DNA from 2 places in the Streptomyces sp. NPDC015127 genome. Region 2 is predicted to be linked to the other one. Evidence: riboswitches for the same ligand, from Rfam matches in the RefSeq annotation. Region 2 holds a riboswitch; the other holds the start of a gene.
What was found. Region 2 has a riboswitch for glycine ahead of gcvP (aminomethyl-transferring glycine dehydrogenase). Riboswitches for the same ligand answer to the same signal wherever they lie in the genome.

Region 1 (11,976 bases), on a different contig from region 2:
CGACGGCTCAGCGGAACGCCATCCGCCTTCCAGCGGACAAAAGTTGAGAGAGTTTCACCAGGTGGACAACGCCGCTGCAAACGACCGAAGGGGCGGATGAGGGGATTCGCTCCTGGCAATCAAAGGCGGCCGTCGGGAAACTGCCGTGCAAACAGACAGCCGAAATGGTCAGCGGGCGCCGACCGGTGGGTACCCGTAGCCGCCGGCCGGCTGGGCGCCGCCGTGCGCCTCGCGGTCGTAGAAGGGCCGGGCGTTCGCCCGCATCCACATCGTCACCGGGTCGTACTCGTCGGACATCGCGACCGTGGAGACCGGCAGCCCGTCCGGGACCGCACCGATCGACTGCTGCATCATCGCCCGCGCCGCGTCGACCGCCTGCGCTCCGGTGTCGTACAGATCGAGCCCGATGGCGAGGTACGCGGCCCCCACCGCCGGCTGCACCCAGGCACGGCGCAGCGACCGCACGGCGGGCGTGCGGTGCGCGTTCTGCGTGAGCAGGGCGTAGAACTGGAGGATCTCGACGGCGGGGTCCGACAGCCGCAGCGGGCCCGCGGGCATCCGGTCGAGTCCGGTGGCGATACGGCGCAGATCCAGCCAGGGGATGCCCACACCGCCGCCCGGGGCGTGCGGATTGAGCCAGATGCCCCATCGCTCGGGGTACAGGGCGCGGGCGATGTCCCGGCCTGTGACGACCTCGTGGGCGCGGCTCCAGCCGGAGACGGCGAGCTCCTGGGGCGAGGTCACGCACGGCGCATAGCCGACGCCGTCGACCTCCATGTTCCCGTACTGCGCGTCGGGGGAGCCGGGGCGGCCGTGCCACAGCAGCATCCAGATCCGGCCGCCGGTGGGGTCGGCGAGGGCGTGCAGCAGTGCCTCGTACGCGTCGTAGTGCCCGGGAGTCACCTGGCGCAGCATGTGCTCGACCTGCCCGGTCGCCGCGGTGCCTGACGCGCTCACCCTGGATTCCGCCCCTCTTCGATCCGTACCCGTGCCCGAGTGGTCCGTCCCTGTGTCAGGGGACCTCCGGCCAGGTCATCAAACCAGCTTAAGCGGCCGTCCTGGCACCGGCTTGACTTCTACACGTGATGTCGTTGGTAGAAGGGGCGCACGCGCTCCAGCATCCAGTCGCCGACGGGGTCCTGCGCGACATCCAGAAGGACGAGGTTCACGGGCCACGGCACTTGGACACGGCCGAGGGCGCGGCCGAGCGCGTCCATGGGCGCGTCGCGGTCGGCACCCTCCCAGGAGGAGAGCTGGACGCCGACGAACAGGGTCGGCGCGTCGCCCTCGACGGAGGCGAGCGCCCGGCGCGCGGTGAGCACGACACCGACGGCCTCGAACTCGCCGGCCGCGGCGGCGAGGAAGTCGACGGGCTCCTCCTGCCAGTCCGGCTCGAAGAGCCGCACCCGGCCGCCGGACGCGGCCCCTCCCCCATAGCCTTCGGCATGGGAGGTACCTCCATGCGGCGTGCGCCCCACGCGGCACAGTTCGGCGACGGCGGGCGGCGGCAGGGGGGCGCCGACGGGGCCGCCCGGGTTCACGGCGATGCCGAGCTGCGGGGGCAGACCACGGGCGAACTCGCGGGCGGGGGCCACGGTGAACGACATGTGAGAACCCACGACGGCGAGGAACTGCTGCTCGGAGCTGAAGACGGGGACGTAGGCGGCGCCGTCGATCTCCATGGTGGGCAGGTCGAGGCCGGCGCTGTCTGGCCCGCCGCCGTTGGGAAGGGGAACCCAGACGCTGCTTCGCCCGAGCACCTCGACGATGCGGGCGCCGGCGGAGGGGGCGCCGAGGGATGCGGCGAGGACCTCCTCCAGCTCGTTCCCGGGCCAGCCGCGGTACGGATACTCCATGCGCTCGTCTCTTCCTCCCCGGGGCGGGACCCCGGCGCCTGCGTGGTCGCGGCGACGACGATAGTGGCCGGGGGGCGGGGCGCGCTGCGCGGGGGCCTTTCCCCACCCCGCCCTCCCCCTACGGCCTGGCGGCCGTAGGAGGAGATTGACGCGCGGGGGCCCGGGGTCAGGGGGCCGTGAAGCCCAGGACGCGCAGCGTGGCCGCCGCGTCGCGGTCCAGCAGGACCGCGGACGCGCAGCCGCGCGGCAGACGACCCGACTCCGCGTCGGCGATCAGGCGGCCCACCGCCCTGCGGTGGCGGGCGAAGGCGTACCCCGACACCCCGCGCCCCCGCTCGCGCTGGCCCTCGCGCGCCACCCGGGGCGGCACGTCCAGCAACACCAGATGCAGCGACGCCCCCCGGCGCCGCGCCTCCCGCGCCAGCCAGCGCCGCACCCACGCCTGCGTGCCGCAGTCGTGCACGACGACGCTCTCGCCCGAGCGCAGCGCGCGCCACAGGCCCGCGTAGTGCGCGATGCGCACGAAGGGGCGGTACACGGCGTACGGCAGAAGGCGGGGCGCCCGCGCGTCCCACCGGTCTCGGGTGTCCTGCGAGTCGATCCCGCGCCCGGTCACCGCGCGCTTCATCAGCGTCGTCTTCCCGCTGCCGGGCAGCCCGGAGACGACCACCACGTCACCGGCCGCGAACACCAGGGCGCGCGGGCTGTGGCCCGCCCGCTCCCGCAGGTCGCGCAGCACGGGTGCGGGCGCTCCGAGCAGGCCGTGGGCGGGGACGCCCTGCTGGACGGGCATCCCCGCGGCCGTGGCGGCGTATGCGCCGGACCGCTGCAACATCATCAGCCTCCCCCATGTCGGGTCATCCCACCCTTGCCCATGAAGTGTAAAGAATTGGTAATACGGGACAACCGACTTTGCCACGGTCCGCGCGTCCCACTCCTGCCGTAGGCGTGCAATGATGTGCGCGCCAACTGCATACCGGCCGCTTGAATCCGCGCGGGAGAGTCCCGGCCACCTGGTGTGGCGGGGCGCCGAAGGAGCAAGTTCCTCCCTTGAATCTCTCAGGCCCCGTACCGCGTGCGATGAGGCAGATCTGAAAAGCGAGTCGTTCGGACGGCTCCACCCAAGGTGCAAGCCGCGACCATCCATACGCACGGTCGCGGCGAACCTCTCAGGTTCCGATGACAGATGGGGAGGATTGTCCTCGCAGCCATGCCCTGGGAGCCATACCTATGAGCAATGCCCCTCGTCGTACCGCCCTCGATGCCCTGCATCGATCGCTGGGCGCGACCATGACCGATTTCGCCGGCTGGGACATGCCGCTGCGCTACGCCAGCGAGCGCGACGAGCACAACGCGGTCCGCACGACGGCCGGCCTCTTCGACCTCTCGCACATGGGCGAGATCACCGTCACGGGGCCGCAGGCCGTCGACCTGCTGAACTACGCGCTCGTCGGCAACATCGGCACGGTGGGCCCCGGCCGGGCCCGCTACACGATGATCTGCCAGGAGGACGGCGGCATCGTCGACGACCTGATCGTCTACCGCCTCGGCGAGACGGAGTACATGGTCGTCGCCAACGCCGGAAACGCGCAGATCGTGCTCGACGCGCTCACCGAGCGTGCGGCCGGTTTCGACGCACAGGTGCGCGACGACCGTGACGCGTACGCGCTGATCGCGGTCCAGGGCCCCGAGTCCCCCGGCATCCTCGCGTCGCTCACCGACGCCGACCTCGACGGCCTGAAGTACTACGCGGGCCTGCCGGGCACCGTCGCGGGCGTCCCGGCCCTCATCGCCCGTACGGGCTACACCGGCGAGGACGGCTTCGAGCTCTTCGTGGAGCCCCAGCACGCCGAGAAGCTGTGGCAGGCGCTGACCGAGGCGGGCGCCCCGGTCGGCCTGATCCCCTGTGGCCTGTCCTGCCGCGACACGCTGCGCCTGGAGGCGGGCATGCCGCTGTACGGGCACGAGCTGACCACGGCGCTCACCCCGTTCGACGCGGGCCTCGGCCGGGTCGTGAAGTTCGAGAAGGACGGCGACTTCGTCGGCCGCGAGGCGCTGACGGCCGCGGCCGAGCGCGCCGAGACGGCGCCGCCGCGCAAGCTCGTCGGCCTGATCGCCGAGGGCCGCCGCGTCCCGCGCGCCGGCATGGACGTGGTCGCCGACGGCAAGGTCATCGGCACGGTCACCTCGGGCGCGCCGAGCCCGACCATCGGCAAGCCGATCGCCATGGCGTACGTCGACGCCGCCCACGCCGCGCCGGGCACGCCGGGCGTGGGTGTCGACATCCGCGGCACGCACGAGCCGTACGAGGTCGTGGCGCTGCCGTTCTACAAGCGCCAGAAGTGATCGTCCGCACCCCCTCTTCGTTCACCACCACTCCCCCGCGTACAGGAGAATTCAGGTCATGAGCAACCCCCAGCAGCTGCGCTACAGCAAGGAGCACGAGTGGCTGTCGGCCGCCGAGGACGGCGTGTCGACGGTCGGCATCACGGAGCACGCGGCCAACGCGCTCGGCGACGTGGTGTACGTCCAGCTTCCCGAGGTGGGTGACACGGTGACCGCGGGCGAGACCTGCGGCGAGCTGGAGTCCACCAAGTCGGTCAGCGACCTGTACTCGCCGGTCAGCGGTGAGGTCACCGAGATCAACGAGGACGTCGTCAACGACCCGTCGCTCGTGAACTCGGCGCCCTTCGAGGGCGGTTGGCTCTTCAAGGTGCGCGTGGGCGAGGAGCCGAAGGACCTGCTCTCCGCCGACGAGTACACCGATTTCGCGGGCTGACCCAAGACCTTAGGGACCGAGTGATGTCGCTTCTCAACACCCCTCTTCATGAGCTGGACCCGGATGTCGCCGCCGCCGTCGACGCCGAGCTCCACCGTCAGCAGTCCACCCTCGAGATGATCGCGTCGGAGAACTTCGCCCCGGTCGCGGTCATGGAGGCCCAGGGCTCCGTCCTGACCAACAAGTACGCCGAGGGCTACCCCGGCCGCCGCTACTACGGCGGCTGCGAGCACGTCGACGTGGTCGAGCAGATCGCGATCGACCGCATCAAGGAGCTGTTCGGCGCCGAGCACGCCAACGTGCAGCCCCACTCCGGCGCGCAGGCCAACGCCGCCGCCATGTTCGCGCTGCTCAAGCCGGGCGACACGATCATGGGCCTCAACCTGGCCCACGGCGGTCACCTGACCCACGGCATGAAGATCAACTTCTCCGGCAAGCTCTACAACGTGGTCGCCTACCACGTCGACGACGCCACCGGCCAGGTCGACATGGCCGAGGTCGAGCGTCTGGCCAAGGAGTCCAAGCCGAAGCTGATCGTCGCCGGCTGGTCCGCCTACCCCCGTCAGCTGGACTTCGCCGCCTTCCGCCGCATCGCGGACGAGGTCGGCGCCTACCTGATGGTCGACATGGCGCACTTCGCGGGCCTCGTCGCCGCCGGGCTGCACCCGAACCCGGTCCCGCACGCCCACGTCGTGACCACCACCACCCACAAGACCCTCGGCGGCCCGCGCGGCGGTGTGATCCTGTGCACCGCCGAGCTGGCGAAGAAGATCAACTCCGCGGTCTTCCCCGGCCAGCAGGGCGGCCCGCTCGAGCACGTCATCGCCGCCAAGGCCGTGTCCTTCAAGGTCGCGGCGTCCGAGGAGTTCAAGGAGCGCCAGCAGCGCACCCTGGACGGCGCCCGCATCCTCGCCGACCGCCTGGTCCAGGCCGACGTCACCGAGCACGGCGTGTCCGTCCTGTCCGGCGGCACCGACGTCCACCTCGTGCTGGTCGACCTGCGCAACAGCGAGCTGGACGGACAGCAGGCCGAGGACCGCCTCCACGAGGTCGGCATCACCGTCAACCGCAACGCCATCCCGAACGACCCCCGGCCCCCGATGGTCACCTCCGGCCTGCGGATCGGCACCCCCGCCCTCGCCACCCGCGGCTTTACGGCCGAGGACTTCCGCGAGGTCGCCGACATCATCGCCGAGGCCCTCAAGCCGTCGTACGACGTGACGGCGCTGCGCACCCGGGTGACCGCCCTGGCCGCGAAGCACCCGCTCTACCCCAGCCTGTGACGGATCTCCCGTAACAGTCCGGAGCAAAACAAAAGGGGCACCGCGCACACTGGACAGTGAGCGCGGTGCCCCGCACCACGTTCCCACCCCGTTCCACCGCATTGCTCTGCACCACCCCGGCAGACATCGGCGTCTACCACCCACAAGGAGTTTTCCGTGGCCCTTTCGGTCTTCGACCTGTTCTCGATCGGCATCGGCCCGTCCAGCTCCCACACGGTGGGCCCCATGCGCGCCGCCCGGATGTTCGCCCGGCGCCTGAAGAACGAGGGCATGCTGGCCCACACCGCCTCGATACGCGCCGAGCTGTACGGCTCCCTCGGCGCGACCGGCCACGGCCACGGCACCCCCAAGGCCGTCCTGCTGGGCCTGGAGGGCAACTCTCCCCGCACGGTCGACGTCGAGACCGCCGACGACCAGGTCGAACACATCAAGACGGCCAAGCGGATCAACCTGCTCGGTATGCACGAGATCGGCTTCGACTTCGACGAGGACCTGGTCCTGCACCGCCGCAAGGCCCTGCCCTACCACGCCAACGGCATGACCCTGTGGGCGTACGACGCCGAGGGCACCGCCCTGCTGGAGAAGACGTACTACTCGGTCGGCGGCGGGTTCGTCGTGGACGAGGACGCCGTCGGCGAGGACCGCATCAAGCTCGACGACACCGTGCTGAAGCACCCCTTCCGCACCGGTGACGAGCTGCTGCGCCTCACCAACGAGACGGGCCTGTCGATCTCCGCTCTGATGCTGGAGAACGAGAAGGCCTGGCGCACGGAGGAGGAGATCCGCGGGGGCCTGCTGGACATCTGGCGGGTCATGCAGGCGTGCGTGGACCGGGGCATGTCCCGCGAGGGCATCCTGCCGGGCGGCCTGAAGGTCCGCCGCCGCGCCGCGAACACCGCGCGCAAGCTGCGCTCCGAGGGTGACGCGCAGGCCCTCTCCATGGAGTGGATCACGCTCTACGCGATGGCCGTGAACGAGGAGAACGCCGCCGGCGGCCGGGTCGTCACCGCCCCCACCAACGGCGCGGCCGGCATCATCCCGGCCGTCCTGCACTACTACATGAACTTCGTCCCCGGCGCCGACGAGGACGGGGTGGTCCGCTTCCTCCTCGCGGCGGGCGCGATCGGCATGCTCTTCAAGGAGAACGCCTCCATCTCCGGCGCCGAGGTCGGCTGCCAGGGCGAGGTCGGCTCCGCCTGCTCCATGGCCGCCGGCGCACTTGCCGAGGTCCTCGGCGGCTCCCCGGAGCAGGTGGAGAACGCCGCCGAGATCGGCATGGAGCACAACCTCGGCCTGACCTGCGACCCGGTCGGCGGCCTCGTCCAGATCCCCTGCATCGAGCGCAACGGCATGGCCGCGGTCAAGGCGGTCACCGCCGCCCGCATGGCGATGCGCGGCGACGGCACCCACAAGGTGTCCCTCGACAAGGTCATCAAGACCATGAAGGACACCGGCGCGGACATGTCCGTGAAGTACAAGGAGACCGCGCGCGGCGGCCTCGCGGTGAACATCATCGAGTGCTGACGGCACCGGCCACGGCATGCGGGCGGCCCCCGGCGATCACGCCGGGGGCCGCCCGCATGTCCGGCTGCGTCAGGCCTTGTTCAGGTGGGACCAGAACTCGTCGAACGACAGGAGCTTGTCCTGGTCGGTGTCCTGCGCGGCGATCACGGCCTCGGCAACCGACTCGGTGACGTGCCAGTCACCCATCTGAGCCATCGCCGTCTTGTACTCGGCCGCAGTGATGAAGCCGTCGCCGTCCGCGTCGTACCGATCGAACGCCTTGCGTGCTGCCTCGATGTCCGCCACCGGTCCACCCCTTCTTGGTGCATTACTGACGGGGGTCAGATTATCGGCCCCCGTGGATCATCATGGACGGAGCCGGTCCTCACGGCGCGCTGAGCGGGTACCGGGCTCCGCCCCGGGTCCTGTCGGTCCCCGGGGCGGACGGGCCGGCGCCTGTTCGGCCGCGTCAGGGCCGACGTCGTCGTCGCGTCGGCCCCGCAACGTCACCCGCCTGTCGGCCAGTTGGGCGTGCTAGCGGAAGACGCCGGTGTGGCCGAGGGAGTAGCGCCCGGGCTGGGGGTAGACGGCGAGCCCGTGCGGGCCGCTGCCGACGGGGATGCGGGCGAGCTGCTTGCCGGTCTGCGTGTCGATGGCGTACACCTCGGAGTCGTAACGCCCCGAGAGCCACAGGACCTTGCCGTCGGCGGAGACGCCGCCCATGTCCGGGCTGCCGCCGCCCGGCAGCCACCACTTCTTCGTCAGCTTGTTCTCGGCGAAGTCGAAGACGGAGATGGAGCCCTCGCCGCGGTTGGGGATGTACATCTCCTTCGAGTCACGGCTGATGTAGAGGCCGTGGGCGCCCTTTCCGGTGGGCATCAGGCGGGGCTCGGTGAACTTCTCCCCGTCGAGGACCCACACGCCGTGCGCGATCATGTCGGCGATGTAGAAGGTCTTGCCGTCCGGGGAGAGCTTGACGTCCTGCGGCATGGCGCCTTCGAAGGGCAGCCGCTGCTGGCCGACGACCTTCATCTTCTCCGTGTCGACCTTGAGCAGTTCGGCGGAGAACTCGCAGGAGACGATGAAGTACCTGCCGTCGGCGGAGAAGTCCGCGTGGTTGACGCCGTAGCAGGAGACGGGCTCGGTGTGCCGGGTCTCCATGGTGTGCGGGTCGCGGAAGACGAGCTCGCGGTCGAGGGAGGCCATGACGACGGCGTACTTCCCGTTGGGCGTGAAGTAGAGGTTGTACGGGTCGTGGACGTCGACCGGCTCGCCCGCCTTCCCGGTGGCGGGATCGATCGGGGTGAGCGTGTGGCCCCGGTTGTTGTTGACCCACAGCGTCTTCAGGTCCCAGGAGGGCACGACATGCTGCGGCTGCACGCCGACCGGGATGGTGTCGATGACCTTGTACGTCGCGGGGTCGATGACCGAGACGGTGTTGGAGTTGGTGTTGGGGACGTAGATCCGGGACGGGAAGTCCTTGACGACCGGCGAGAGCATGCCCGGCCGGTCGGCCGCGTAGATGTCCTTCGGATCCTGGACCGGCGGCATGCCGGGCAGCCCGGCGGGAGTTGCCGCGATCTTCTTCGGCTCGCCGGTCGGGGCGGCCTGCTCGGTGCCGCGTGCGCCGGTCTTCTCGCCGCCCGCGCCGCAGCCGGCGAGGAGGGCGAGGAGGGCGCCCGCGAGGAGCGCCGTGGTCCGCTGGGTGAGGGAGGTCGTCGGATGCATCAGCTCAGCAGCTCCGTGGTGGTCACCGCGCGCAGTCCGCGGCGGTCGAGTTCGTCGAGAAGGGCGGGCAGGGCGGCGGCCGTGCCGGCATGGCCGAGGTGCAGGCTCACCACCGAGCCGCGCCGGACCTGCCCGGTGACATTGCTGGTGACGGCCGAGGGGCCGGGCGAGGTGAAGTCGAGGGAGTCGACGTCGTAGGACAGGACGTGCGGGTAGCCGGCCCGACGGGCGAGTGCGGTGACGAGCGGGGTGGCGTGCCGGGCGCGGGAGGGCCGGAACCAGGTGCCGATGGAACCGGTGAGCCGCCGCAGCCGCTCGGCGCAGCCGGTGATCTCGGCGTACGCCTCCCGCTCGGTCATCTCCGTGATGGTCAGGTGGCGCTGGGTGTGGTTGCCGAGGTCGTGTCCGCCGTCGAGGATCCGGCGGGCGACTGCGGGGTGCCGGTCCAGCCACGTGCCGACGGCGAGGACGGTCAGGCGGGCGCCCGCGCGTTCGGCCTCGGTGAGGACCGCTTCGGTGAGGGCCGGGTCGCCCTGGCCGTGGAAGGTGAGGGCGACCAGGTCCCGGTCGCGGGGGCCGTGGGTGATCTCGGCGGGCCGGCCGGGGAAGCGCCGCGGTGCGGGCGCCGGGCGCGGCCTGTCCGCAGCGGGGCGGGCCGGGGGCGGGGAAGGAGGACCGGCGTCGTCGGCGCATCCCACAGCGAGGGCGCCGACGGCGGCCGCTCCCGCTCCTGCCCGCAGGACGCTGCGGCGGTCGATCGAGGTCACGGGAATGCACAGTAGGGGCGAAAGCGGTGAAAGATAACGATTGACCCAATTCGCCAGCACCGCGGGTCGCCCGGCCGCCTCTCGCCCCCACGACGACCGACCGCTGAATCACTCGCGCAGACCTATACTTATACGGAGATTACAAGGTCGGCTGGCTTTCTCACCTAAGATTCATTCACACTTGATCCCAGGCGATCCGCTTTTGTCCGTCTATGGCGTTTTGAAGCCGAGGCGTCCGTCTGTCATAGTCGAGGACACGACCCCCATTGACCCGGGCCAGGTCGTCATCGGCCGCCGTGGATACACCCCCCCGATCCACGGCGCTCCCACAGAAGCCCCCTCCGGGGGCTTTTGTGCGTCCGGCCCGCATGCCGCGGGCGGCCGCCCACCCGCCTCAGCGGTCGACGACGCGCATCTCGAACCAGGTGGTCTTGCCGCGCGGCAGCAGGTCGACGCCCCAGCGGTCGGAGAGGGTGTCGACGAGGAACAGGCCGCGGCCGCTGGTGTCCATGTCGTGCACCGGCATCAGGCAGGGCAGTCCGCGCGACGGGTCGCGGACCTCGATCCGGATCCAGCCGCGGCGGCGCAGCATCCGCAGACCGAAGACACGGGCCCCCGTGTGCCGCACCGCGTTGCCCACCAACTCCGAGACGAGCAGCACCGCGTGCTCGCAGGTCTGGGCCGGCAGCGCCCACTGGCGCAGCACCACGCACTGGGTGAGCCGTCGCGCGGTGCCCGCGGATTCGGGGCGCGAGGGCAGCCGGACCTCCTCCTCCGTCGGATTGCCGTACAACTCCAGCGCCTTGAGCGCCTGTTCGTCGTCCACGGCCGGGATCCACCGCGCGGCGATCGCGCTTGCGCGCTGCCGCGGTTGTCCCGCACCCTCCAGGCCCGCCATGTCACCATCATGGCCGCAAAGAGCCGCCCTCGTGGCCGTTCCACGGGAATAGGCCCCCCGGAATACTTGATTCCGGGGGGTCGTCCGGCATATGCCTCTGGCCTCATTCGGCCACGCACACCCCACCTGAGCTGCAAAGACGCCACTCCCGCGAAGGGTTGCGCGGCACTCACGGGCGGAGGTGCACGGAATCCCTCCCCCGAGCCCGGACGATCCGCGTACGCGATTGACGCGCGCCGCGAAGTGCCGCGTCCGGACCAACTGGAGCCGTATCAGAGGAACTTGGCCTTGCCCGGACCCTCCTCGACGAAGCTGCGCATGCCGCGCTCGCGGTCTTCGGTGGCGAACAGGCCCGCGAACCAGTTCCGTTCGACCGCGAGGCCCGTCTCGATGTCCGTCTCCAGGCCCGCGTCCACCGACTCCTTCGCGGCGCGCAGCGCCAGCGCCGGGCCCTTGGCCAGCTTCGCCGCCCAGGCGCGGGCCTGCTCGTAGACCTCGGCGGCCGGGACGACCCGGTCGACCAGGCCGAGGGTGAGCGCCTCGTCCGCCGCGACCATCCGGCCCGTGAAGATCAGGTCCTTGGCCCGGGACGGGCCGATCAGGCGGGACAGCCGCTGGGTGCCGCCGGCACCGGGGATCAGGCCGAGCAGGATCTCGGGCTGGCCGAGCTTGGCGTCCTCGGCCGCGATCCGGTAGTCGGCGCAGAGCGCGAGCTCGCAACCGCCGCCGAGCGCGTAGCCGGTGACCGCGGCGACGACGGGCTTGGGGATACGGGCGACGGCGGTGAAGGACTCCTGCAGGGCACGGGAGCGCACGATCATCGCCGTGTGGTCCATCGCCTGCATCTCCTTGATGTCCGCGCCGGCCGCGAACACCTTCTCGCCGCCGTAGAGGATCACGGCGCGCACGTCCTCGCGCCGGGTCGCCTCTTCGGCGAGCTCGCGCAGGCGGTCCTGCACGGCGATGTCGAGAGCGTTCATCGGGGGCCGGTCCAGTCGGATGGTGCCGACGCCTTCGGAGACTTCGAGGGAAACGGTCATGGAGGGAAGGTTAGCCGCCGTTAACGACACGGGGCCCGGTGCATGGAGGCTTTGGGGGATCCCCCCAAAAGCACAGCCTCACAGCGCCGGGCCCCGCGGGTGCCTGCTAGGCGATCCACTCC
Region 2 (11,976 bases):
CGGCTTCTCCGACACGGGCCGGGTCCGCGACCGTGACATGCAGCGTGTCGTCAACGGGCTGTGGGAGTCGGGCGCGGAAGCCGTGGCCATCAACGGGCAGCGGCTGACGGCCCTCTCGGCGATCCGCGCGGCGGGCGACGCCATACTGGTCGACAACAGGCCGCTGGTGCCGCCGTACACGGTGCTGGCGGTGGGGGACGGGAACAGGCTGAGCACCGCGTTCCAGGACAGCGCCGACGGGCAGTATCTGCACGCGCTGCAGGAGAACTTCGGCATCCGCTCCAGCATCTCCGACGAGCAGACGGTGCGGCTGCCCGCGGCCCCGAGCTTGATCGTACGTACAGCAGAGCCGATGACCGCCGACGCCGACCAGGGCAGCGGGCCGGGTACGGCTGACACAGGGAAGGGCACATCGTGATCGCCGTACTGGGCCTCGTCGTGGGAGTCGTGGTCGGACTGTTGATCCGGCCCGAGGTGCCGGCGGTGGTCGAGCCCTACCTTCCGATCGCGGTGGTCGCCGCTCTGGACGCCGTGTTCGGCGGCCTGCGGGCCATGCTCGACGGGATCTTCGTCGACAAGGTCTTCGTCGTCTCCTTCCTCTCCAACGTGGTCGTGGCCGCGCTGATCGTCTTCCTCGGCGACAAGCTCGGGGTGGGTGCCCAGTTGTCGACGGGCGTGGTCGTCGTCCTCGGTATCCGGATCTTCTCCAACGCCGCCGCGATCCGCCGGCATGTCTTCCGGGCGTGACGAACATGAACAGCGAAGAGAAGCCCAACAGCGGCTCGCCGGAGCCGAGGCGTGAGCCGCTGCCGCCGCTCGCCCCGCCGGCGCCGCAGCAGCCCGCGCCCGCGCCCGACGAGGCGCCCTCGCAGACGGGACGGCAGCGGCTGGGCGCCGCTGTCTGGCCGCCTCGCGTGACGCGGGCCCAACTCATCGTGGCGGTCCTGCTGTTCGTGCTCGGTCTGGGGCTGGCCATCCAGGTGCGGTCCAACAGCGACGAGAGTGCGCTGCGCGGGGCGCGCCAGGAGGACCTGGTGCGCATCCTCGACGATCTCGACAACCGTTCGCAGCGCCTGGAGGACGAGAAGCGGCGTCTGGAGGACCAGCGCACCGAGCTGGAGAACAGTTCGGATCAGGCCGAGGAGGCGCGCAAGCAGACGCTTCAGAAGGAGCAGCAGCTCGGCATCCTCGCCGGCACGGTCGCCGCGCAGGGTCCGGGCATCACGCTCACCATCGGCGACCCGTCGGGCACGGTGGAGCCGGACATGCTGCTCGACGCGATCCAGGAGCTGCGGGCGGCCGGTGCGGAGGCGATCCAGGTCAACGGGGTCCGGGTCGTCGCCGATACGTTCTTCTCCGGCACGGCGGGCGATATAGAGGTCGACGGAAAGCGTGTGAGCGCGCCGTACACCTTCAAGGTCATCGGCAAGCCGCAGGACCTGGAACCGGCGCTCAACATCCCTGGTGGCGTGGTGCAGACACTGGAGAAGGAGCAGGCCACGGCGACCGTGGCCCGTTCGGAGAAGATCATTGTCGACGCCTTGCGACCGGCGGAGCGGCCTGACTACGCTCGGTCGTCCTCGCAGTGAAACGGGGGAGCATGAGGACTGCCGGACCAGGGCGGAAGATTGCAGGGGGGCGACGCACCGGATCAGTGGTGCGTGGTGGAAACTGTCCGGTGGTTGCGGACGTTGTGAGGATGTCCGGGTCGGCAGGTGTGTTCGTTCAGGGTTCGTCCTGCCCCACGGGCGGGTCTATTTCGGTCAAGGGGAAACGCCCGTGAAGTTGTTTGGGAAGTTGTTCGGCAAGAGCGCCCGCGAGGACGGCAATGCCCGCCATCGCGCGCCGCGCCACGGCCAGAGCGAGGAGCAGGGAGCTGAGCGGCCGCTGTTCCGCGACGAGGTCGCCGGTGGCGACAATTCGGGCGGACAGGGCGCGTCGTCTGTTGACCCCGCCGGTGCCGGGCGCATAGGTTTCGGGGAACCATCAACCTCAAGTACGGGTGGAGGGTTTGCCCCCGACCCGTATGCGACCAATCCCCACGCGGGCCAACCGCGGCAGGAGGATCCGTCCATGGCGGGTTTGCCGGTTTGTACGAGGTGCGGCCACCGGAACACCGAGGCCGGTCGGTTCTGCTCCAACTGCGGTGCGCCGCTTCGCGGTGGCGCTCCGGCCGAGCGCGCCTCCGAGACGACCTCGACCATCTCGATCTCCGGGATCGAGGCGTACGACTCCGAGGTCACCGGGCAGACCGCTCTGCCCTCACTGTCGCCCGAGGCGCAGGCGGCCGTCGACGCCCTGCCGCTCGGCTCCGCCCTCCTGGTGGTGCGCCGCGGCCCCAACTCGGGCAGCCGGTTCCTGCTGGACGGTGACCTGACGACAGCGGGCCGTCACCCGCAGAGCGACATCTTCCTCGACGACGTGACGGTCTCGCGCCGCCATGTGGAGTTCCGCCGCGGCCCGGACGGCAGCTTCAGCGTCTCCGACGTCGGCAGCCTCAACGGCACGTACGTCAACCGCGAGCGAATCGACTCCGTGGTCCTGTCGAACGGTGACGAGGTCCAGATCGGCAAGTACCGGCTGGTGTTCTACGCGAGCCAGCGGGGCGTGTGACCTCCCCCAGACTTCGTCCGGGGGGACCCACAGGGAAGGTACATGCTGCGTACACCGACGGGCGGTGCCGGACACGGCACCGCCGGCACGGGCGACCGGCCGATGAGCATCGGCACGGTGCTCGCCCGGCTGCGCGACGAGTTTCCCGAGGTGACGATCTCCAAGATCCGTTTCCTGGAGGCCGAGGGGCTCGTCGAGCCGAGCCGGTCTCCGTCCGGGTACCGCAAATTCAGCGCCCAGGACGTCGAGCGCCTGGCGCTCGTCCTGCGCATGCAGCGGGACCACTACCTTCCCCTCAAGGTCATCCGCGAGCAGCTGGACGCCGTCGAGCGCGGCGAGCAGATCCAGCTGCCGGTCCAGGGGGCGCAGCGCGACCTGTTCGACGGGGGTGACGGCGCCGAGGGCGAGCGCCGTACGGCCCGGCGGCTCGGCCGCGCCGAGCTCCTGGCCGCCGCCGAGGTGGGCGAGGAGGAGCTGGCCGAATGGGAGTCGTACGGCCTGCTCACGGCCGACGGGAGCGGCGGTTACGACGCCGAGTCGGTGACGGTGGCCCGGCTGGTCGCCGAGCTCGGCAGATTCGGGCTCGAGCCGCGGCATCTGCGGGCGATGAAGGCGTCCGCCGAGCGGGACGCCGGGCTGGTCGAGCAGATCGTGACGCCGCTGCGCAGACACCGTAATCCGCAGACCAGGGCACATGCGGAGGCCACCACGAGGGAGCTGGCGGCGCTGGCCGTGAGACTGCACGCGGCACTGGTGCAGAGCGCCCTCGGGGTCCGGCTGCACTGATCTTGGCCCAGCCCGACTACCCAAACCTCGTCCGCACGTCCTAGGGTTGCTGTGTGAACGAGCTCGACGTTGTGGGTGTCCGGGTCGAAATGCCCTCGAACCAACCGATCGTGCTCCTGCGTGAAGTGGGAGGCGATCGGTACCTCCCCATCTGGATCGGACCGGGGGAGGCGACCGCGATCGCCTTCGCGCAGCAGGGCATGGCCCCCGCCAGGCCCCTGACGCACGACCTCTTCAAGGACGTCCTCGAGGCGGTTGGCCAGGAGCTCACCGAGGTCCGCATCACGGACCTGCGCGAGGGCGTGTTCTACGCGGAGCTGGTCTTCGCCAGCGGTGTCGAGGTGAGCGCCAGGCCGTCCGACGCCATAGCGCTCGCCCTGCGGACGGGGACCCCGATCTACGGCAGTGACGGTGTGCTCGACGACGCTGGGATCGCCATCCCGGACGAGCAGGAGGACGAGGTGGAGAAGTTCCGCGAGTTCCTCGATCAGATCTCGCCCGAGGACTTCGGTTCCAGCAGCCAGTGACGCCGTCGCGGCTGGTGAAACGGCCGGCCGTGCGGCAGCGGCACATTCGAGTAGCCTTTCCCCGGATCGGGGCACGAGAAACCACTCTCAGGGTGATTATCACTCGGCGTGCCGAGTGTGGCGATCGTTGACGCACCCCTGGTGACTCCCTACCTTCGAGGTGGCAGGTCAAGGACGGAGGTCGGCGTGAGAAGCAGCGGCGACAGTACGGCTGGGGGCGGCCCCGGAATCAGTCCGGTGGAAGGCGGGCCGTATCCGCTGCAGGACAGCGCGGGCGACCCCTCTGCGGACACCATCGGATACCGGGGACCGACCGCGTGCGCGGCGGCGGGGATCACCTATCGGCAGCTCGACTACTGGGCGCGGACGGGGCTGGTGGAGCCGAGTGTGCGGCCGGCGTACGGATCGGGCACCCAGCGGCTCTACAGCTTTCGGGACGTGGTCGTCCTCAAGATCGTCAAACGGTTCCTGGACACCGGTGTGGCGCTGCAGAACATCCGCGCCGCCGTCCAGCACCTGCGGGCCCGGGGGTTTCGTGACCTGGAGCGGATGACGCTGATGAGCGACGGGGCCACGGTGTACGAGTGCTCGTCGCCCGACGAGGTCGTCGACCTGCTCCAGGGCGGTCAGGGCGTCTTCGGGATCGCGGTGGGTGTCGTGTGGCGGGACGTGGAGGCCGCCCTTTCGCAGCTCCACGGCGAACGTATCGACACCGGCGAGACCCTGGTCGGCAACAACCCCGCGGACGAGCTGGCCCGGCGCAGGCGCGACCGGGCGGGCTGATCCGGATCAGTCGTCCGCGCGGCGGCGGGTGGAGGCCTGTCGCCTCGCCGTTCGGGCGGCGACGTTGTCAGTGGCGTAGGGCAGCATCGAGGGTGTGAGATCCGCGCCGACGATCCTGCATCTGGACATGGATGCCTTCTACGCCGCCGCCGAGCAGGCGGCGAAGCCTTCGTTGCGCGGGAAAGCCGTGGTGGTCGGCGGGCTGGGGCCGCGCGGAGTGGTCGCCACCGCGTCGTACGAGGCGAGGCGGTTCGGTGTGCACTCGGCGATGCCGATGGCGCAGGCCAGACGACTGGCGCCGAACGCCGCGTATCTGGTGCCGCGGTTCTCGCTCTACCGCTCGGTCAGCGAGCAGGTCATGGAGTTGCTGGGCCGGCTGTCGCCGCTCGTGGAGCCGCTCAGCCTGGACGAGGCGTTCGTCGACCTGGAGGCGGGCGGGGCCGCCGACGACTCGGCCTCGGCCCGTGCGACGGGGGAGCGCCTGCGGGCCGACATCCGGGCGGCGACCGGGCTGACCGGGTCCGTCGGCCTGGCCGGTTCCAAGATGCTGGCGAAGATCGCCTCCGAGCAGGCGAAACCCGATGGCCTGGTGCTGATAGAGCCGGGCACCGAGAGGGAGCTGCTCGCGCCGCTGCCGGTGCGGACGCTGCCCGGGGTGGGCCCGGCGACCGGGGAGCACCTCAGGCGCGCCGGGATGACCACGGTCGCCGATCTCGCGGAGGCCGGCGAGGACGAGCTCGTACGTCTGCTGGGCAGGGCGCACGGGGCCGCGCTGTTCCGGATGGCGCTCGGGCACGACGACCGGCCCGTGGTCGCCGAGCGGGACGCGAAGTCGGTCTCGGTGGAGGACACCTTCGACGTGGACCTGCACGACCGGGTGCGGGTCCGGATCGAGGTGGAGCGGCTTGCCGAGCGCTGCGTGCAGCGGCTGAGGGCGAGCGGGCACTCCGGCCGGACGATCGTCCTCAAGGTCCGGCGCTACGACTTCTCGACGCTGACGCGCTCCGAGACGCTCAGGGGGCCCACCGACGACCCGGCCGTGGTGCGGGAGGCGGCCGGCAGGCTGCTGGAGTCCGTGGACACGACGGGGGGCGTACGGCTGCTGGGGGTCGGGGTGACAGGGCTTGCCGACTACACGCAGGAGGACCTGTTCGCGCAGGCGGCGGCGGAGGAGGCCGCTGCCTCCGCCGCGTCAGCGGCCGCCCCCGGTGAACAGCCGGAGCCCGAGCGCGAGGCGGCGCCGACGGAGCCCGTACCCGCCGAGGCCGCCGCGCGGCACTGGTCCGCCGGGCAGGACGTCCGGCACGCCGTGTACGGAGCGGGCTGGGTGCAGGGGAGCGGGGTGGGGCGCGTGACCGTGCGCTTCGAGGAGCCGGGCTCGGCGCCGGGCCGGGTGCGCACGTTCCGTGTCGACGACGAGGACCTCCAGCCGTCGGATCCCCTGCCGCTCGTGCCGGCGTCGCCTCCTGGGGCGCAGGCGCCGGACGTGGCCGCCGCGGGCACGGCGGCAGGGAGGCCCGTCGACGAGCCCGCCCGGCACGTGCCGGCGGAGGGGAGCGCGTCCGTCCCGGGCGGGGACGGCCGGCCGGTGGCGCACGGCGACTGACGGGGGAGGGAGGTGCCGCAGGCGTCAGGGCCGCGCTCGGCATGGGCGTCCACGTGGCCGACAGTGGGCGGCCGCCGGTGCCCGGGCTGCCGGATCGGCGTGCCCGGAGAGCGACGGGCGAGGTGTCGGCCTCAGTCCTCCTGGCCCGCCACGCGGCCGAAGGAGCGGTCGCCGGAGCGGTCGCCGGGGCGGTCGCCGGCGGACGGGGCCGGGGCCGGGGGTGCGGAGAGGTCGAGGCCGTAGTGGTGGTAGAGCTGGAGTTCCTGCTCGGGGGAGAGATGGCGGCCGACACCGAAGTCGGGGGCGTCCTTGATCAGGGCGCGCTCGTAGGGGACATGGAGCGCGTTGTCGACGACCTCACTCGGCTCCAGGGGCACGAAGGCGTCCCGGCTGAACAGTCCCGTGCGTACGGCGGCCCACTCGGGCTCGCCCGTGGCGTCGTCCAGGTACACCTCGTCGACGGTCCCGATCTTGTGGCCGTCGCGGTCGAACGCCTTGCGGCCTATCAGGCTGCGCGGATCGATGTCGGTCTGCACGGGTCCCTCCACGTGGTCGCACCTGCTCTACAGTCACTACGAAAGGGCAGATCCCGGGTGTCGGCCACTCGAAGGATCGCCGAGGGAACGCGCTGGTACCCTGGCAATCGGCTGTTGACCCCGTGCGGGAGAGTCCACCGGTGATCCCACCGGCGGCGCCGAAGGAGCAAATCCTCCCCGGAATCTCTCAGGCCCCTGTACCGCACGGACGAGGTCACTCTGGAAAGCAGGGCGGGCGTCGGACGGCATCCGCTCTCACCGACGGTGAAAACCGGCGCGTCGTCCCATGGCGCCCGGTGAAGCTCTCAGGTTCGAGATGACAGAGGGGGAGGCCGTCCGGGCATCCGCGCCGTGATGCCCCTCGCAGGTCGTACATGACCAGGAGGCCTCCCACATGACCGCCAACCGCATTCCGCTCTCCCAGCTGGAGCGAGGCACCCCCTTCGAGCAGCGTCACATCGGGCCCGACGCCGCTGCTCAGGCCAAGATGCTCGCACAGGTGGGCTACGGATCGCTCGACGAGCTGACCGCCGCCGCGGTGCCGGATGTGATCAAGAGCGCCGAGGCGCTGAACCTCCCCGACGCCCGCACCGAGGCCGACGTCCTCGCCGAACTGCGTTCGCTCGCCGACCGCAACCAGGTGCTCGCGCCCATGATCGGCCTCGGCTACTACGGCACCTTCACGCCGCCGGTCATCCTGCGCAACGTCATGGAGAACCCTGCCTGGTACACCGCGTACACCCCGTACCAGCCGGAGATCTCCCAGGGACGGCTCGAGGCCCTGCTGAACTTCCAGACCGTCGTCGCCGACTTGACGGGCCTGCCGACATCCGGCGCCTCCCTCCTGGACGAGGGCACCGCGGCCGCCGAGGCCATGTCGCTCGCCCGCCGGGTCGGCAAGGTCAAGGGCGGCGTCTTCCTCGTCGACGCCGACGCCCTGCCGCAGACCGTCGCCGTGATCGAGACCCGTGCCGAGCCCACCGGCGTCGAGGTCGTCACCGCCGACCTCAGCGAGGGCATCCCGGCTGAGATCGCCGAGCGCGGCGTCTTCGGCGTGCTGCTCCAGTACCCCGGCGCCTCCGGTGCCGTGCGGGACCTGAAGCCGGTCGTCGAGCAGGCGCACGAGCTCGGCGCGATCGTCACGGTCGCCGCCGACCTGCTGGCCCTCACCCTGCTGACCTCGCCCGGCGAGCTCGGCGCGGACATCGCCGTCGGCACCACCCAGCGCTTCGGCGTCCCGATGGGCTTCGGCGGCCCGCACGCCGGTTACATGGCCGTGCGCGACAAGTTCGCCCGCAGCCTGCCCGGCCGCCTCGTCGGCGTCTCCGTCGACGCGGACGGCAACAAGGCCTACCGGCTCGCGCTCCAGACCCGTGAGCAGCACATCCGCCGCGAGAAGGCCACCAGCAACATCTGCACCGCTCAGGTGCTGCTCGCCGTGATGGCGGGCATGTATGCCGTCTACCACGGTCCCGACGGCCTGCGCGGCATCGCCGAGCGCACCCACCGCTACGCCACCGTCCTCGCCGACGGGCTGCGGGCCGGCGGTGTCGAGGTCGTGACCGGCACCTTCTTCGACACCCTCACCCTCCGCGTGCCCGGCAAGGCCGCCGACGTCGTCGCCGCCGCGCGAGAGGGCGGGGTCAACCTGCACCTCGTGGACGCCGACCACGTCTCCGTCGCCTGCGACGAGACCACCGGCCGCGAGCAGCTCACGGCCGTGTGGTCCGCGTTCGGCGTCGAGGGCGACATCGAGGCGCTGGACGCGGCGAGCACCGAAGGCCTGCCGGCCGCGCTGCTGCGCTCCGACGACTACCTGACCCACCCCGTCTTCCACCAGCACCGCTCCGAGACCGCGATGCTGCGCTACCTGCGCAAGCTCGCCGACCGCGACTACGCGCTGGACCGCGGCATGATCCCGCTCGGCTCCTGCACGATGAAGCTGAACGCGACGACGGAGATGGAGCCGGTCACCTGGCCGGAGTTCGGCCAGATGCACCCCTTCGCGCCCGTCGAGCAGGCCGAGGGCTATCTGACGCTCATCAACGAGCTGGAGGAACGTCTCTCCGAGGTCACCGGCTACGACAAGGTCTCGATCCAGCCCAACGCCGGTTCCCAGGGCGAGCTGGCCGGTCTGCTGGCCGTGCGCGCCTACCACCGCGCAGGCGGCGACGAGCAGCGCACCGTGTGCCTGATCCCGTCCTCCGCGCACGGCACCAACGCCGCCAGCGCCGTGATGGCCGGCATGAAGGTCGTGGTCGTGAAGACCGCCGACGACGGCGAGATCGACGTCGAGGACCTGCGCGCCAAGATCGAGCAGTACAGCGACGAGCTGTCCGTCCTGATGATCACCTACCCGTCGACGCACGGTGTGTTCGAGGAGCACGTCGCCGACATCTGCGCCCAGGTGCACGACGCCGGCGGCCAGGTCTACGTGGACGGTGCGAACCTCAACGCGCTCGTCGGTCTCGCCAAGCCGGGCAGGTTCGGCGGCGACGTCTCGCACCTGAACCTGCACAAGACCTTCTGCATCCCCCACGGCGGTGGCGGTCCGGGCGTCGGACCGGTCGGCGTGCGCGCGCATCTCGCGCCGTACCTGCCGAACCACCCGCTGCAGCCGACCGCGGGCCCCGAGACGGGCGTCGGCCCGATCTCGGCCGCGCCGTGGGGCTCGGCCGGCATCCTGCCGATCTCCTGGGCGTACGTCCGTCTGATGGGCGGCGAGGGCCTCAAGCGGGCCACGCAGGTCGCGGTGCTCGCGGCGAACTACATCGCCAAGCGCCTGGAGCCGCACTACCCGGTGCTCTACACCGGTCCTGCGGGTCTGGTCGCCCACGAGTGCATCGTCGACCTGCGGCCGCTGTCGAAGGCGACCGGTGTCAGCGTCGACGACATCGCCAAGCGCCTGATCGACTACGGCTTCCACGCGCCCACCATGTCGTTCCCGGTGGCCGGCACGCTGATGATCGAGCCGACGGAGAGCGAGGACCTGACCGAACTCGACCGCTTCTGCGACACGATGATCGCGATCCGCGCCGAGATCGAGAAGGTCGCGACGGGCGAGTGGCCCGCGGAGGACAACCCGCTGCGCAACGCCCCGCACACCGCGGGTGCGCTCGGCGGCGAGTGGAACCACGCCTACAGCCGTGACGAGGCCGTCTTCCCGGCCGGGGTGAACGCCGCGGACAAGTACTGGCCGCCGGTCCGCCGTATCGACGGCGCCTTCGGCGACCGCAACCTCGTCTGCTCCTGCCCGCCGCTGGACGAGTACGACAACTGACGTTCTCGGGGCTCGGCGCGCATGGATCGGGGCCGGTACGGAGAACTCTCCGGCCGGCCCCCGGTCGTATCGGTGACCGCGCTACGCGGCCGTGACCACCTGCCCGGTCTCACGCGGCCGGTGGGGGGCGATGATCTGCCCGTCGGGCAGCAGTTCGCCGGTGTCCTCGAAGAGGAGAACGCCGTTGCACAGAAGGCTCCAGCCCTGCTCCGGGTGGTGCGCCACCAGGCGTGCCGCCTCCCGGTCGGCTGAGTCGGGCGTGGGGCAGGCTGGCTGGTGCTGGCACATGGATGGGTTCTTTCGCTGCGATGTGGTGAGTGTCCTGCGGCTCGATGAGCTGTTCATGGCCGCCCCCGTATCTGTATCGGTCCGATCCCAGTGTTCCCCCACGGGCGTCGATCCGCAGGGATTTCACAGCAGCTCTTCCTACTGATTGATGACGCATCACCCGCGCGGACGGTTCAACGCAACTGGGCTGTCCTTTCGGGTGGTTCGCCATGGCCCGGCAGGACTAGTCAGGCCGGGCCCTGCGCCCGCTCGTCAGTACGCCCCGCGACCGGACGGTCGCGGGGCGTACTGACGTCGCGCGAGGTCAGGCGGCAGGTGAGTCGAACAGGGACTCCGGCGTCAGCCGCAGGGTCAGCACGGGCAGCAGATCGGCGACCTGGTGCGGCCGGTGGGCCGCGATGCCGGGCGGAGCCGGTGCGAGCGGCACCAGGACGTCGGTCGGCTGAAGGGTGCCGGCGGAGGCGTCCGCCTCGGTGTCGTGATGGAGCCAGAGCGTGAGCATGTAGAGCTCCGGCACGGAAAGGAGCCGCGGCTGGAAAGGCGGCCCCATCGCCTCTGCCTGGCGCAGCGCACGTTCGGTGGAACCGAGATAGGGGCCTTCGAAGAAGTGGGAAAAGGCCCAGCCGTCGGGCGTCAGCCGGGTGTCCGCCGCAGCCACGGCGCGATCGCCGCTGCGGATCAGGAAGCGCCACCCGGCGAGCCGGGTGTACGGGGCGCTGCCATTCGGAACCACCCGGTCCAGGACATGGACGGGAAGCGGCAGTTCGGGGCTCAGAGGTCCCTGGACGGACCTCAGAGCGGGCGTCGGAGCCTCACGGACGGCCGTGGGGGAACCGAGTGCTGCGAGAACGCTGCGCAGGGCGGGCGCGGGGGCCGGAGGAACATGCAGCGGCATGATGGGTCGCCTCTCGCTCAGGAGACACGGTGATGCGGGGAGATGCGGACGGCACTGTCGGCGTACGGGCCGCGCGGGGCCGGAAAGACCACCTGGCGCCGAGTCTCGGCCCATCGGCAGAGTTTATACGACCCGTGTTCACGCTTCGTTTCCGCTAGCCGACGCCGGTATTTCCCGCAAGGCGAATACAGGTCCCTCGCGCCAGGGGTTTCCGGCGCGATTTCCGTGGTGTCGCGGCCGTGGCCTGCGGTTTTCTTCACGGCGTGGTAGGCCGAATCCGGACGGTGTTTAACGATGCATCCGTCCCGGAAAGTGACCGTCGCATCACACCGGGGAAAGTGCCCGATGAATGTGCCCCGTGCCCGAAGACTCCCAGCCTATCGGGAGCGGACCTGCCGCACGGGCGTTACGGATCAAAGAGTCTGGGCATTATCGTCCGTGACACGAGCGGCCCACGTTGCGTGGCTGCCCACTCGAGGAGGGACGCTTCGATGGGGGAGAAGATCGTGGCAGGCGGGTTCGACCTGTCCGATCGGCAACGGTACCGGCGCAAGCTCCAGCAGTGCCTGGCAGCGCTCGGGCGGCTGCTCGCGGAGAAGAGGTTCGACCGCCCCAGGAATCTGATGGGACTGGAGATAGAGCTGAATCTCGCCGATGCGGAC

Region 1: it holds a riboswitch for glycine, as region 2 does, so the genes downstream of both, gcvT (glycine cleavage system aminomethyltransferase GcvT) here and gcvP (aminomethyl-transferring glycine dehydrogenase) in region 2, are expected to answer to the same signal.

What each region holds. Positions count from the first base shown of each region.
Region 1 covers NZ_JBIBVE010000008.1:54,677-66,652, forward strand. Annotated here, with positions in the region: gene ACF08N_RS17195 (enhanced serine sensitivity protein SseB C-terminal domain-containing protein) at 169-957, opposite strand; gene ACF08N_RS17200 (enhanced serine sensitivity protein SseB) at 1,077-1,856, opposite strand; gene ACF08N_RS17205 (AAA family ATPase) at 2,023-2,694, opposite strand; glycine riboswitch at 2,842-2,940, shown strand; gene gcvT (glycine cleavage system aminomethyltransferase GcvT) at 3,087-4,202, shown strand; gene gcvH (glycine cleavage system protein GcvH) at 4,261-4,635, shown strand; gene glyA (serine hydroxymethyltransferase) at 4,659-5,918, shown strand; gene ACF08N_RS17225 (L-serine ammonia-lyase) at 6,075-7,442, shown strand; gene ACF08N_RS17230 (EF-hand domain-containing protein) at 7,512-7,727, opposite strand; gene ACF08N_RS17235 (YncE family protein) at 7,956-9,149, opposite strand; gene ACF08N_RS17240 (polysaccharide deacetylase family protein) at 9,149-9,916, opposite strand; gene ACF08N_RS17245 (ATP-binding protein) at 10,311-10,814, opposite strand; gene ACF08N_RS17250 (enoyl-CoA hydratase/isomerase family protein) at 11,087-11,854, opposite strand; gene ACF08N_RS17255 (Ig-like domain-containing protein) at 11,961-11,976, opposite strand, start outside.
Region 2 covers NZ_JBIBVE010000030.1:37,689-49,664, reverse strand. Annotated here, with positions in the region: gene ACF08N_RS35015 (DUF881 domain-containing protein) at 1-418, shown strand, start outside; gene ACF08N_RS35010 (small basic family protein) at 415-747, shown strand; gene ACF08N_RS35005 (DUF881 domain-containing protein) at 753-1,589, shown strand; gene ACF08N_RS35000 (FHA domain-containing protein) at 1,651-2,613, shown strand; gene ACF08N_RS34995 (MerR family transcriptional regulator) at 2,656-3,399, shown strand; gene ACF08N_RS34990 (bifunctional nuclease family protein) at 3,453-3,926, shown strand; gene ACF08N_RS34985 (MerR family transcriptional regulator) at 4,113-4,709, shown strand; gene ACF08N_RS34980 (DNA polymerase IV) at 4,804-6,315, shown strand; gene ACF08N_RS34975 (PRC-barrel domain-containing protein) at 6,447-6,851, opposite strand; glycine riboswitch at 6,967-7,064, shown strand; gene gcvP (aminomethyl-transferring glycine dehydrogenase) at 7,246-10,131, shown strand; gene ACF08N_RS34965 (DUF5999 family protein) at 10,213-10,419, opposite strand; gene ACF08N_RS34960 (hypothetical protein) at 10,724-11,314, opposite strand; gene ACF08N_RS34955 (glutamate-cysteine ligase family protein) at 11,806-11,976, shown strand, end outside.